Regions from separate parts of the Bacillus cereus group sp. BfR-BA-01316 genome, predicted to be linked through region 2. Evidence: riboswitches for the same ligand, from Rfam matches in the RefSeq annotation. Region 2 holds a riboswitch; the other holds the start of a gene.

Region 1 (6,780 bases), on a different contig from region 2:
CTTGTCTAACCTCATCTTCTACAACATGTATTTGTGACTCATTCACTTGTTTTTCTTTTACTACTACCGGTCTCATCATTTACCCTCCATTACTTCAATGTAAGAAATTCTGCAATCGGGCCGAGTACTAACATCGGGAAGAATGTTAATGCACCGACAATTACAATCGTTCCGATGAAGATGCCACCAAATAAACTATTATCCGTACGGAACGTTCCGACTGTTTCTGGTACTACCGTCTTCTCTTTCAGTGAAGCTGCAACAGCCAACATCGTAATTAAGCTGAAATAGCGCCCTAAAAACATAACTAAACCAGTTGTAATATTCCAAAACAGTGTATTATCTGCTAAGCCTTCAAATCCAGATCCGTTATTCGCAGCTGACGATGTATACTCATATACAACTTGCGTTAAACCGTGGAAACCTGAATGAGAAATTGCATCCGTTCCTAAACTTGTTGAAAGAGCTAATGCTGAAAATCCTAAAATAAGCAATGGATGAAATAAAATCGTTACCGCAATTAATTTCATTTCCTTCCCTTCAATTTTCTTACCTAAAAACTCTGGTGTCCGTCCAACCATTAACCCAGATATAAAGACTGCAATAATCGCATACATAATAATATTCACAAAACCTGCTCCAACGCCGCCATATACTGTATTTAACATCATATTTACGAGTGGAACTAACCCACCAATCGGTGTTAACGTATCATGCATCGTATTAACAGCCCCTGTTTCAGCAGCTGTCGTTACTGTTGCGTATAGTGAAGAAAATACTGTTCCAAATCGTACTTCTTTTCCTTCTGTACTTCCTTGTACATGTTCGATACCCATTCCATTTAACGCTGGATTCCCATTTAATTCAGCTGTAGTAATCGTTATAAACCCTAGTAAAAACACCATAAATAGTGAAACGAAAAGGATACGTCCTTGTTTTTTATTTCCTACCATTCGTCCGTACGTAAATGGTAGTGCTGTTGGCAATAACATCATAAGCATCATTTGCAAAATATTACTCATTTGTCCTGGATTTTCAAAAGGATGCGTAGAGTTTGCCCCAAAAAATCCACCGCCGTTATTTCCAAGTTCCTTAATGGAAACCAATGATGCAACTGGACCACGTAAAATACTTTGCTTCGCACCATCAATTGTTTGTGCTGTAACTGCCCCGTCTAACGTTTGTGGTACACCAAGTGCGACAAAGACTAACGCCGCAATAAATGCGATAGGAAGAAAAACTCTCGTTAAAGCTCTCGTAAAATCAACGAAAAAGTTACCAAGTTCTTTTCCAGCGAGTCCTCTTATAAACGCCATAACGAGTGCTAACGTCGTTGCTGGTGCCGCAAACATTAAAAATGTAATCCCGACTAATTGTGATAAATAAGATAAACCATTTTCACCGCTATAATGCTGTAAGTTTGTATCAGCCATAAAACTAATCGCTGTATTAAAAGCGAGCGTAGGCTCCATTCCTTCAATATGTGCTGGGTTTAGCGGCAGCACACCTTGTAATCTGAAAATGAAATATACGACAACAATCATGCATCCATTGAGTAAAACTAATGATAATGCGTACTGTTTCCACGTTTGATTGTATGCTTTTACACCCGTAATTTTAAAAATAAGTTTTTCAAAAGGCCCGAATACTTTATCTAGCATTTTGCTACCTTGAAAAGCTTTCTCTAAATAAATCCCCGTTGGCTTTGCTACTAAAATAAACAAGAGCATTGTAATAACAACTGCAACCCAAATCATAATGAATGATTCCCCCTAATTAAAACTTTTCTGGATTTAATAATGCGTACACTAAGTACACCGTAATCGCTGCAACAATAACCGATAAGGCAATCATCATGATTGCTTCCCTTCTTTCACAACTTTATCTGACCAACTTGCCAGGCTTGCCATCGATGCAACTAATACAACAAATATCCCGATCATTACAACATCTAACATAGCTATCCCTCACTTTTTTGTTAAAATTTTACATTTACTCATCAAAAAAAGAACACTAAGCTCTACTTAGTGTTCGAAGTGAACAACACAAAGTAAACCTCCTCTCTAAACGCTTACGAGGTTAGCTGTCGGATTCGGGCCTAAAGAGTAGCCCTACTTTCAAAACTGAAAGATTCACCCCAAGTGACGATGCACAAAATTGGTTCCCCCGCTCCATTTCTGGAACTCAGCGATTTTAGGTTTTTTTGGAAATTTTATGAATGATTTATGAGAGTAAATATACTCCTCTATATTTAACTTGTAAAGAGGTGAATTACTTAAAATAAGAAAATATTCTGCCGTTTAAACGCTTACATTGAGTATTATTAATGTTCTTTCATCTATTTTCTTGTCTTTTCTTTCTTTTTCATAGAAATGATCTTTTAAATATGAAATAAAAAGAGCGAATGACATGAGGTGCATAGCTTGTTGCACTCAGCATTCGCTCTCTTTTCATTCAACTTTTATTCTTCACGCAAAAATGCACGTAAATTTCTCCCTCGAATATAAACTTGTGACAGTTCTGCATGTAGCTGCTCATATTCGATAATATCTGTTTTTAAATATAAAGCATCTTTCGATGGCAATATTATATATGGCCTTGGAAAAATAGGATCGAGCACTACCAATTCTTGAACTCGTTCTACCGATACCCCCCAACGATTCGCTATATCTCCTAGTAACAATACCTTCATCTTCGTTTCCCCCGTCCTATTCAAAAAATAAAAAAGAAATATTATCACAATTTGTAAACACGACAAATTTAGCTCCAATTGTTTCATAGAGCCTGGCCGGATATCGTTTATTCCTTGTAACAACAGTAATAGGCGCTTGAAAAGAAAAACGAATGCGTTCTGTGAAGAAACTAACTATCGGAAGCTCATCTCCTAGTAAAATCACCTTCTTAATACGCTCGCAAATACTAGTAAAATCCTGCTCCTTATTACAGCTATAAGCTGATTTAAATCCATAACCCTTAACTTCAGCTGCTATCTCTTCATTTGCTGTAAAAATAATTAACTCATGCTGAACTGCTACTAGCTCTCTTAAACTCTTTACCTTATTTTCTTCTCCAACACAAATAAGCGTTAATTCCATATACCTCATCCTCCTTAGCATAAAAGAACTCAAACATAGATTGATATTCTCCTATACTAATCAGATCGATGAAGTGATGTATCCATCAGGGCACCATCCTCTCTCAAAACGCTTACGAAGTTAGCTGTCGGATTCGGACTTTGAGAGTAGCCCTACTTTCAAAATTGAAAGATTCACCCCTAGTGACGACGCACAAATTGGTTCCTCCGCTCCATACAATTGGACTCAGCGTATTACAAAAAATGTATTCTGGCTGATATATTACTCCTGTATTTGGAAAAAGTAAACATAAAAAAAGCCAGTTAACAAACTGGCTTCTCATGTCTTTATACACGTGTATTATTCATCTTATATGCAAAATGATTCGTTGGTCCATGACCACTTCCAATATTCAACGGCTCTTCAATCGCTATACTAATAAATTGTTTTGCCTCTTGAACTGCTTCTTCGATTGAATACCCTTTAGCAAGTCCTGCTGTAACTGCAGAGGCGAATGTACATCCGCTTCCGTGCGTTTGCTTCGAAGGAATTCGTTCACTTCTAAATTCAATAAACTCTTCTCCATCAAAGAGTAAATCAATTACTTCATTACCTTGATATTCTGCATGCCCGCCCTTCATAAGAACATATTTAGCCCCTAATTCATGCAATACTTTCGCAGCTCCTTTACTATCTTCTATATTTTGAATCCCCATCCCAGTTAGCACTTCTGCCTCCGGAACATTCGGTGTTACAACAGTAGCTAGTGGCAATAAATATTCTTTTAATGCTTGTACTGCTTCTTGTTGTAATAATGACGCACCACCTTTAGCAATCATAACAGGATCTAGTACAATATTATTCCAGCCAAATTTCTTAATATGTTCTGCAACAATTTGAATAATTTCACTGCTAAATAGCATCCCTAGTTTCACAGCATCTGGTGTTAAATCCGTACCAATTGAATTCAGCTGTTCCGTAATTCCTTCTAAAGAAACAGGATATACCCCTTGAACGCCAAGCGTATTTTGAGCAGTAATTGCTGTAATAGCTGTCATTCCATACACACCAAGCTCTTGGAACGTTTTTAAATCTGCTTGAATTCCAGCACCGCCCCCGCTGTCTGATCCAGCAATTGTTAAAGCTTTATTTACTTTCATCTCTCTCATCCTCTTCTATCCAAAATAGCGATGATAAATTGTTTTCGCTTCACTTATATCTTTCGTTCCATGTACAAGTACACGCCCATCTTTGAAGGCAACTAATCTCTTTTCTTCAACAGAAAATGATAATAAATATGGGTTTACATTCAAATCATTCACGCGACCATTCAGCAGTTTTTTATATTGTTCAAAATCGATTTCCTCTTTATACGGTGGTCTAATTTGAACTGTATTTCTTCCGCATAAAACTGCTGTTTTCGATGTATTTTCTTTATTTAAATATGGATATAACGCATTCTCACCGCACGATGGACAATTATGCTTACGAAGTTTTTGCACATTCATACATGAATATTCATTCTTCCATACATCAAATGACACAAGTCCATCTCGAAGTGATTCGTAATCTTCCACTAACAGTTTCAGGGCTTCCGTTACTTGATGAGAAACGACAAGAGATACAGCAGGCGATATAATCCCCGCTGTATCACACGTCGCTCCGCCAAGCGGAATCGATTGTAACAAACAAGATAAACATGGCGTTTTACTAGGAAGAATTGTGTAAGAAAGGCCGTAACTACCTACACACGCTCCGTAAATCCACGGAATAGAATATTTTTGCGATATATCATTAACGATGAAACGTGTCTCGAAATTATCAGTCGCATCAATCATTACATCAACGTTTGTAACGAGTTCTTCTAATTCTTCAGCCGTTACATCTTGAACGAGAGCTTCTATTCTTACTTCACTATTAATCTCTTCTAGACGTTTCTTTGCCGCTACAGCTTTCGGAAGATTATTCTCTACATCGCTTTCTGCATACAATTGTTGTCTTTGTAAATTACTCCATTCTACATAATCACGGTCAACAATTGTTACCTTGCCAACACCTGCTCTTACAAACATTTCTGCATTTGCACTACCTAATGCACCCGCACCGATAATAAGTACATGCTTTTCACTTATCTTTTGTTGTCCTTCTTCCCCGATTGGAGAAAATAGTTCTTGGCGAGAATATCGATTATTCAACTACGCTCATTCCTTCTAAAGGACTACTTGCCGTTGCACAGCGCTTGCGTGCAATACGACCTGCTTCAAACCCTAAACGGCCTGCCTCAATACCTAATCTCATCGCGGATGCCATCTTAATAGAATCTTTTGCTCCTGATACAGCCGTATTTAATAACACGCCATCTGCTCCTAATTCCATTGCAAATGCCGCATCAGCTGGACTACCAATACCAGCGTCAACGATAACTGGTACTGTCGCTTGTTCAATAATGAAGCTTAAATTTAATGGATTTACAATGCCAAGTCCTGATCCGATTGGTGATGCTCCTGGCATAATCGCGTGCACACCAAGTTCTTGTAATTTACGTGCTAATACAACATCATCAGATGTATACGGAAGTACAATAAATCCTTCTTCCAGTAACATTTCAGATGCTTTCAATGTTTCTACTGGATCAGGTAATAACGTTTTATCATCACCAATAACTTCTACTTTTATCATGTCACAAAGCCCAGAAGCTTTTGCTAATTTTGCAATACGAACAGCTTCTTCAGCATTTTTTGCTCCTGCTGTATTCGGTAATAACGTATATTTTTTTACATCTAGTTTCTCTAATAAATTAGGCTGCTTTGCATCAAATATATCCATACGACGTACTGCAAATGTTAAAATTTCAGCTTCAGAAACATCAATTGCCTTTTGCTGCACATCAAAATCAGAGAATTTCCCTGTTCCTAATAAAAGTCTAGAATGAAATGAAAATGGTCCAATGTTTAACATAATCAACCGCCTCCTACGAAAGTTACAATCTCAATTTGGTCTCCATCAAAAACAGATGTATCGTTATGATCATCTTTTTGTAAAATATCTTTATTACGTTCTACTACAACAATTCTGTTATCTAACTCTAAATGTGTAAGTAACCCAGCTACTGTTTTTACACTCTCTGGTACTTCAACTTGGTTACCATTAATTTTTAAATTCAAACTTCCATCCCCTTTCTAAACCGTTTTAGAAAGCAATGAATCTAGCAAGTGATTCTCCTGCTTTCCTTCTATTAAATCAGCCATATACTGACCTGAAACAGGACTTAATAAAATGCCGTTTCGATAATGGCCCGTACAAGCATATAAACCTTTTATTTCTTCATGCTCTCCCATATAAGGAGCTTCATGATTTGATTGTGGCCTTAATCCTGCCCATGTGCTTTCCCATTCTGCTTCTTTTAAAGCAGGTAATATTGTATAAGCACGCTCTAATATGGAAGTAATACTTTCTGGTTGTACAGTTTTATTGAACGTATGAGGCTTCATCGTTGCTCCAATTACGTAACGCCCACCGCGCTTTGGGGCGATATAAAATCTTTCTTGGAAAATAGGAGCTTTCAATAACGGCTTCCTACTTCTTACTGCAACAACCTCTCCCTTAACAGGATATGTACCCCAATCACTATGGAAGTAATGTAGTAATTTCGTACTCCATGACCCTCCAGCAATAACGATTTTTTCGCATGTGATGATGCCTTCGC
Region 2 (6,780 bases):
TTGTATAAATTTTCTATTTTATCGCAATTTCCACATTCACACAGCGAATATATTACATAAAAATATTATTCATTTTAAACTAATTAGCGTATGAAAGTATGAAATTTCGTTTTGTTTTCATGTAAGTTTTGTACTGTAAAGTCATTTAAACACAGCTATTTATCTAACGTAAAGAAGTATTTTCATTCCCTTTATTTTCAAGCTCTCATGTCCTTATTCCAAAATAAAATCCGATTCACTTCCCCGATTAAAATATCCATATATCACAACAGAAAACACTAATTACTCACAACGAACAAAATTATATCAATATACCTTTTCGCTGAATATGCAATTATGCATAGAGTATACACAAAAAGGATAGCTTCACTTTCGTGAAACTATCCTTAAAAAATCTTCTTACTTTTTCAAATGATACGGTACTGTCGTAATAACAACATTTCTTCGATACAGTAAATACGCACGAATTAATAAACTAGACTGATTATGAAGAATGTTATGCCAACCTTTTTTCGGAATAAACTGCGGTATAACGACCGTAACTCGGTAATTTGATTCACTCGCTTTATATTGCACTGTATCAATAAACTTTGTTAACGGTTGAATAATACTTCTATAATGAGAATGTAATGTAACAAGCCTTACTTCAGGTTGCCACTTCTTCCACTTCTCTTCAAATTTCTTTTCCTCTTCTCTGTCAAAAGAAACATATACAGCGATAACTTGATCTGGAGAAAGAGCTTTAGCATAGTTCAATGAATTTTCTACTACATGAGTCATACCAGCTACAGGAACAACAATTACATTCCCCTCAATCGGAATAAGCGGTTCACAAGTTTTTAAACTTAGTTGATCGCCCACTGCATCATAGTGCTTCTTAATTCGGTGGAACAAGAAGATAATAGCAGGTAAGAAAATAAGGATCGACCAAACTTGTGCGAATTTAGTTAAAAAGAACATGCTCATTACGATAAAACTAATGACTGCACCAATTAAATTAACCGTTAATCTCAAAGCCCATCCTTCAGGTTTTTCACGAAGCCATTTTAGTACCATTCCAGTTTGAGAAAGTGTAAATGGTATAAATACTCCTACCGCATATAGCGGAATTAAATGTTCTGTTTGTCCTTGGAAAGCTACAATTAAAATAATTGAAGAAATCCCAAGTATAATAATACCGTTTGAATAACCTAGTCGGTCTCCTCTAATCGTAAACATTCTTGGTATAAACTTATCTTTCGCAAGATTAACCGCTAATAAAGGAAATGCAGAATAACCTGTGTTAGCAGCAAGAATTAATATTAAAGCTGTTGTACCTTGTATGAAATAGTACATGAAATTACGTCCAAATGTTTGTTCAGCTATTTGTGAAACGACTGTTACTTCCTTACTCGGTGTAATTCCGTAATAATATGCTAAAAAGACAATTCCTGAAAATAAAACAGCAAGTAACGCCCCCATTGCAAGCAATGTTTTTGCTGCATTGTTTGGGGCAGGATCTTTAAAGTTCGGAATTGCGTTAGAAATTGCTTCAACACCTGTTAATGCAGAACTACCTGATGCAAATGCTCTTAACAGTAGAAATAAACTAATTCCCGCGACTGGTGTTCCAATTGGCGAATGCAGCGTGGGTGAAACTTGACCAGTTAAAATATTGTATACCCCTACACCAATTAATATAAATAAAGCTAGAACAAATAAATAAACCGGATATGCTAAAACGGAAGCTGATTCCGTTACGCCTCTTAAATTTAAGATGGTAATCAATATGACAAATATAATCGCAATGATTACATTATGTGCATGTAAGCTGGGAAAAGCAGATGTGAGCGCATCTGTACCCGCCGATACACTTACTGCAACGGTTAAAATGTAATCTACTAATAAAGATCCTCCTGCTATTAAGCCGGGATTCGTCCCTAAATTCTCTTTTGATACAACATATGCCCCGCCGCCATGAGGATAGGCAAAAATAATTTGTCGATAAGATAAAATAAGAGCTGTCAATAATACTAATACCCCAACAGCTATTGGAATTGAATACCAATAAGCTATTGCTCCAAGGCCGGCTAAAGCGATTAAAATTTGCTCTGGTCCGTATGCAACCGATGATAAAGCGTCAGAAGATAAAATTGCTAGCGCCTTCGTTTTATTAAGCTTTTGCTCTCCTAACTCAGTTGATTTTAACGGCCTTCCAATTAAAAACCTTTTGATAGATGAAACCAATGCTGTCCACTCTCCAATAATTTTGCACGAATTTTTCTGCTAATTACAGCGGATAAACTATTTCTTCAGAAAACAAAAAATGTCTACAAGCCATAACGAAATAGACTTGTAGACATTAATTTTTTTGTCGCACAAGCTCCACCTTCCTTCTCAATATAACGCTTACGAGGTTAGCTGTCGGATTCGGACCTATGAGTAGCCCTACCTTTTTCAAGGATTCACCCCATTGAATTATGCACTAATTCATTAAAACGGGTCCCCCGCACCATGCGGTTTCAGCGATTTAGAAAATTGAAACTGTGGATTATAATACTCCTTTATTTTTAAAAAGTAAATAAAAATTTTCATGAAATAACTCAAATTTTAAAAAGCTAAAAAAATTATGATGATTATGTATGATTCCAGAATAAATAATCATAATTAATAATATTACATCCATTTAGGAGGCTCATATGTCAAAGAAAAAGAAACCAATCTTATCAGATTCTTTTTTAGATGAAGTTAGAAAAGAAATCAACCATCTATACGGTAATATGGAAAAAGAACGAGATATTACACAAGAAAATAAAAGGAATCGATAATTGATTTGAACTAAGTTACAACATTAAAAAAGTCTGTTTTTACATAATGTAACTTAAAACAGACTTTTTTATTCTTAAACACCGATAAATCTATTGCGTATAAATTACAACAAGCATCCAAATGGCTAAAGCAGAAATAACTGCAAGTACTATACGAGTAGATAGTACACGTACTTCAAAATTTGTCTTTTTTGATGGTTCAGGATATGCAATAATATAGATCCCTTTTAAAAGTGATAACCACCCTATAAGTGTTACAAAGCCTTGCCAATTGAACTCCCATACATTATGCAAAATAACTGTGCTTACGCCTAAGAAAATTGATAAAAATCCATACATAATTCCAGAACCTCTATCTTCCACAACTAGCCTTTTCAATTCGCGTAACACGGATGGCCGTATAAAAAGAATTCCGGATACAATTAATATAATCCAGCCCCAAAACAAACCTAAAAAAGTAATTATAGTCATGCTCTCCTCTCCTTTCCATCATATTTATATTTCAATAAACACCATTTTTAGAACTCACTTCTTTATCTATGTATTAAGAGCAAACATCCAATTTCATCAAATGCTGTTTTTATCATTTTCCGATAGAAAACTCCCACCTCAAGGAATGGATAGGACATTGTCCAATGAGTAGGTAGGAGATGAATGGAGGTTAGGCAAAAGCCTAAAGGTTTTGCTTGCTGAAGAATCAGTATAAGGTATCAGTATTAGTTCGTTCCTATAGAAAGAAAATGCTGCATATCCGAAGCATCCTTACATCTACGGAATTGTTTCCATTGTAAAAGTTTCTTTCATTTGTATATTTTTTTTGAATGGGACAGAGGATTTTCGACAAAAAAAAGAAACAATACGTGAGAAGTATTGTTTTTGCTATATTCTGATATCGTTTCCATAAATATCATGAAAACGATTGTAAACAAGTAAAAATAGAAAGAAGTATAGAAGAAGCAATAATGCTTTCTCTATACTTCTTTCATTTCACTAATACAAATAAACTATACCAATTCTTTATTTAAAAACATTTCTTGATATAATTTTAAGTTTTGATATACTACTTCCAATAATGGAGTATCTATATGAAGTTGCTTTGCTAGTTCCAACAAGTATCCTTGCAAATGTTTCCCTTCAATGAACGAACCTTTTTCCATATCACGTTGCATAGATGACTTCATATCATAAGAAATTTTATCAATTGTTTTCATATGCTCTTCAACAATGTTCTCCTTAACTGGAGCCCCCAATGCCCTCATAATTTGCACAGATTCTTCAAATAAGTTTCGGATAAAATCACGTCCACCTTCACTTTCACGAATCGGACCTATTGGTGCACGCATTAATGTTGTCACACCTGACATTACAGTAATAAATAAATATTTATGCCACATATCTTGCATAATATTTTCACTTAAAACAAAACTAGCTTTCGTACCCGCAAATATTTTAGAAATACGTTGCATCCTCTCAGAATCTTGAGGCTTAGTTTCCCCGAATATAAGTCGGTTGGCAACACTAGTTTGCACAACATCACCTTCACTATTTAATGTCGTTTCGATAAAGCATAAACCGCCAATTACTTTTTCTTCACCGAATTCATTTTGTAATAGTGATAAATGAGCGATACCATTTAACAATGGAATTATGACTGTATTCTCACCTACAAATGGTTTCAAATCTGTTATTGCCTTGTTTAGGTGATACGCTTTTGTTGAGAATAATATTACATCAAACGGAGCAGTTATATCTTCTTTCGTTATTAATTTCGGTTGAAATGAAAAATCTCCATTAATACTTCGGATAACTAAACCTTTTTCCTCTATTTGTTGTTTCCGTCCACTACGAACGAGAAACGTAACATCTTCTCCCTTTTCGGCAAGTCGTCCACCAAAAAATCCTCCAACGCCTCCAGCTCCTAATACTAAAATACGCATAATACATCCCCCTTTTCAAAATACAATTATACTACTTTTAGTATACATAATATTATACATGTCCCCTAATAAATAAGCTGAATTTTTCATTCTTAATCATATGAAAATCCAGCGGTTATTTTTTAGTAGATTAGGGCATGTTGTTTCTATAGCTTACATTGAAAGGAAACAATATAAATGGAGGCAATACAAACGATCGAAGAAAAATATGTAACAACAGCTATTTTTCAATTTATTTTCCCATTTTCGTTCAAGAGCGGATATGAACAAAATATGTTCCCTTTCTTACAAAAAAATGATTTTCGGCCTTTTCGACTCGATCATCTCGAAGATGAAAATACATATTATGGGGAGTTTAAAGTTTTACATCAAAATATGGAAGCATACTATCTTTCATTTACGAATAAAATTCTCTTTCCTCCTTCAGAGCATCAAAAAGGATTACAACGCTATTCTAAAGATCTTAATTTAAACGGACATTTAACAACAAATCTTATCTCCGTCCCGTTCACAGTACACTCAATCGATGTAACACTTTGTCCTTATGAACTTGGGTTTCTAACAATCCGAACAGAAGTTAACATCTCTCCAAATATGACATTATCAGACGCAATAGAATTCGCTGCTCACTTTCGCGTACTTGAAACGCGAAATGAAAAGGACGAGAACATTTGTATAGAATGTAACGGAAAAAGATATTCACAAGTTGAAAAGTTCATTTTTGGTTATTTATTTAACGGCTTAACGGACTTCTTTGAAAAGAAAAGAGTAAGAAGTTCATACTTTCAAACCTTCCCTTTCTTCGAAGACCAAAGAATGTACGTTCAAACTTTATTATCTCTAAAAGAAAGTATGGAACTTAATGTAGTTGATGTTTACCGTACTTCCAGTCTTTCTGGATTAACAAGTGATGGTAAACCATATGTAAGTGCAAACAATCTCCCTTATATTCATGATTATTTAAAACAACACGCCTATCAAAGGTGGGCTCCTAATCGTTATTTCATAATGGAAGAACATATTTTTACATGTATTACGAACGAAGATGACGATAAAGTAGCTAAACTTGCTAGTCAAATGTATGGGGAGTTTTATTACGCTTTATTATTAAACCTATTTCATAAAATTGTTTTATTAAAAATGGCAAACGCTTACGCTGAACTAAATATTGAACAAGATACAAATGAAATAGAGAAGTTAATCTACTCTATCAATTCGTTTACAGCTAATTATTTTTCTTTAGAATTAGTATCTCAATCACAAAGTGAAGATATTTTCTTTCGTTTAAGAAAACTTTTCAACATTGAAATACTATATACGAACGCGAAACAAAATCTTGATAGTTTGTTTAAATATCAAGAAAATGTTGCTTCTAAAAAAGATAGCCTTTTATTATTAATTTTAACGCTCTACTCTGTAGTGGGCCAAATGTTAGGGTTTACGATAATTGACCTTTTAAAAAATACCGATTCAAATCATATATCTTCACCTCTTGAATACTTTGCTCTATTAATAGCTAGTAGTGGCATAGTCATTTCACTGATTTTAGGTGTACAAGGTTTATACCAATGGGCTATACAACATAAAAATCGAAAAGCATGGGTAAAACAAACTGTATTATCTGCTGTGAAAGAGAAAGAAGATACAAAGTAAATAAAAAAACAGATGGCAGCACGATGCTACCATCTGTTTTCTATTATGCTTACTTCCCTGCTTCGATTTTTTCTAATGCAGCAGCTACTTGCTCTTCTGTTAATTCACGTTGCACTATATAACGATTACGTGGGTGTACACGACATTCATGAGAACATGCACGTAAATGTTTTGCTTCACTTTCTTCAGAACATAAAATTTTCTTGTTACATTCTGGATTTGCACAATTTACATAGCGCTCACATGGCTCTCCTGTAAAATGATCTTTACCAACGATAACATGTTCTTTTTGGTTTACTGGTACAGCGATACGCTCATCAAATACGTAACATTGACCATCCCAAAGTTCACCCTGTACCTCTGGGTCTTTTCCGTACGTTACA

The links. A riboswitch is a leader RNA that binds a small molecule or an ion and turns the genes downstream of it on or off. The one in region 2 is predicted to bind cyclic di-AMP.
Region 1: linked by a shared signal. The riboswitch ahead of MR071_RS21260 (SipW-dependent-type signal peptide-containing protein) and the one ahead of MR071_RS05655 (APC family permease) in region 2 are both predicted to bind cyclic di-AMP.

Annotation. Positions count from the first base shown of each region.
Region 1 is NZ_JAKUGX010000035.1:9,916-16,695, reverse strand. It holds gene kdpB (potassium-transporting ATPase subunit KdpB) at 1-76, opposite strand, end outside; gene kdpA (potassium-transporting ATPase subunit KdpA) at 90-1,757, opposite strand; gene kdpF (K(+)-transporting ATPase subunit F) at 1,777-1,857, opposite strand; gene MR071_RS21260 (SipW-dependent-type signal peptide-containing protein) at 1,854-1,958, opposite strand; cyclic di-AMP (ydaO/yuaA leader) riboswitch at 2,055-2,200, opposite strand; gene MR071_RS21255 (hypothetical protein) at 2,462-2,692, opposite strand; gene MR071_RS21250 (hypothetical protein) at 2,709-3,095, opposite strand; cyclic di-AMP (ydaO/yuaA leader) riboswitch at 3,189-3,336, opposite strand; gene thiD (bifunctional hydroxymethylpyrimidine kinase/phosphomethylpyrimidine kinase) at 3,422-4,234, opposite strand; gene thiF (thiazole biosynthesis adenylyltransferase ThiF) at 4,250-5,269, opposite strand; gene thiG (thiazole synthase) at 5,262-6,032, opposite strand; gene thiS (sulfur carrier protein ThiS) at 6,035-6,238, opposite strand; gene thiO (glycine oxidase ThiO) at 6,254-6,780, opposite strand, start outside.
Region 2 is NZ_JAKUGX010000004.1:207,758-214,537, reverse strand. It holds gene MR071_RS05655 (APC family permease) at 400-2,226, opposite strand; cyclic di-AMP (ydaO/yuaA leader) riboswitch at 2,371-2,517, opposite strand; gene MR071_RS25465 (hypothetical protein) at 2,679-2,807, shown strand; gene MR071_RS05650 (hypothetical protein) at 2,898-3,278, opposite strand; gene panE (2-dehydropantoate 2-reductase) at 3,812-4,744, opposite strand; gene MR071_RS05640 (hypothetical protein) at 4,922-6,397, shown strand; gene trhO (oxygen-dependent tRNA uridine(34) hydroxylase TrhO) at 6,447-6,780, opposite strand, start outside.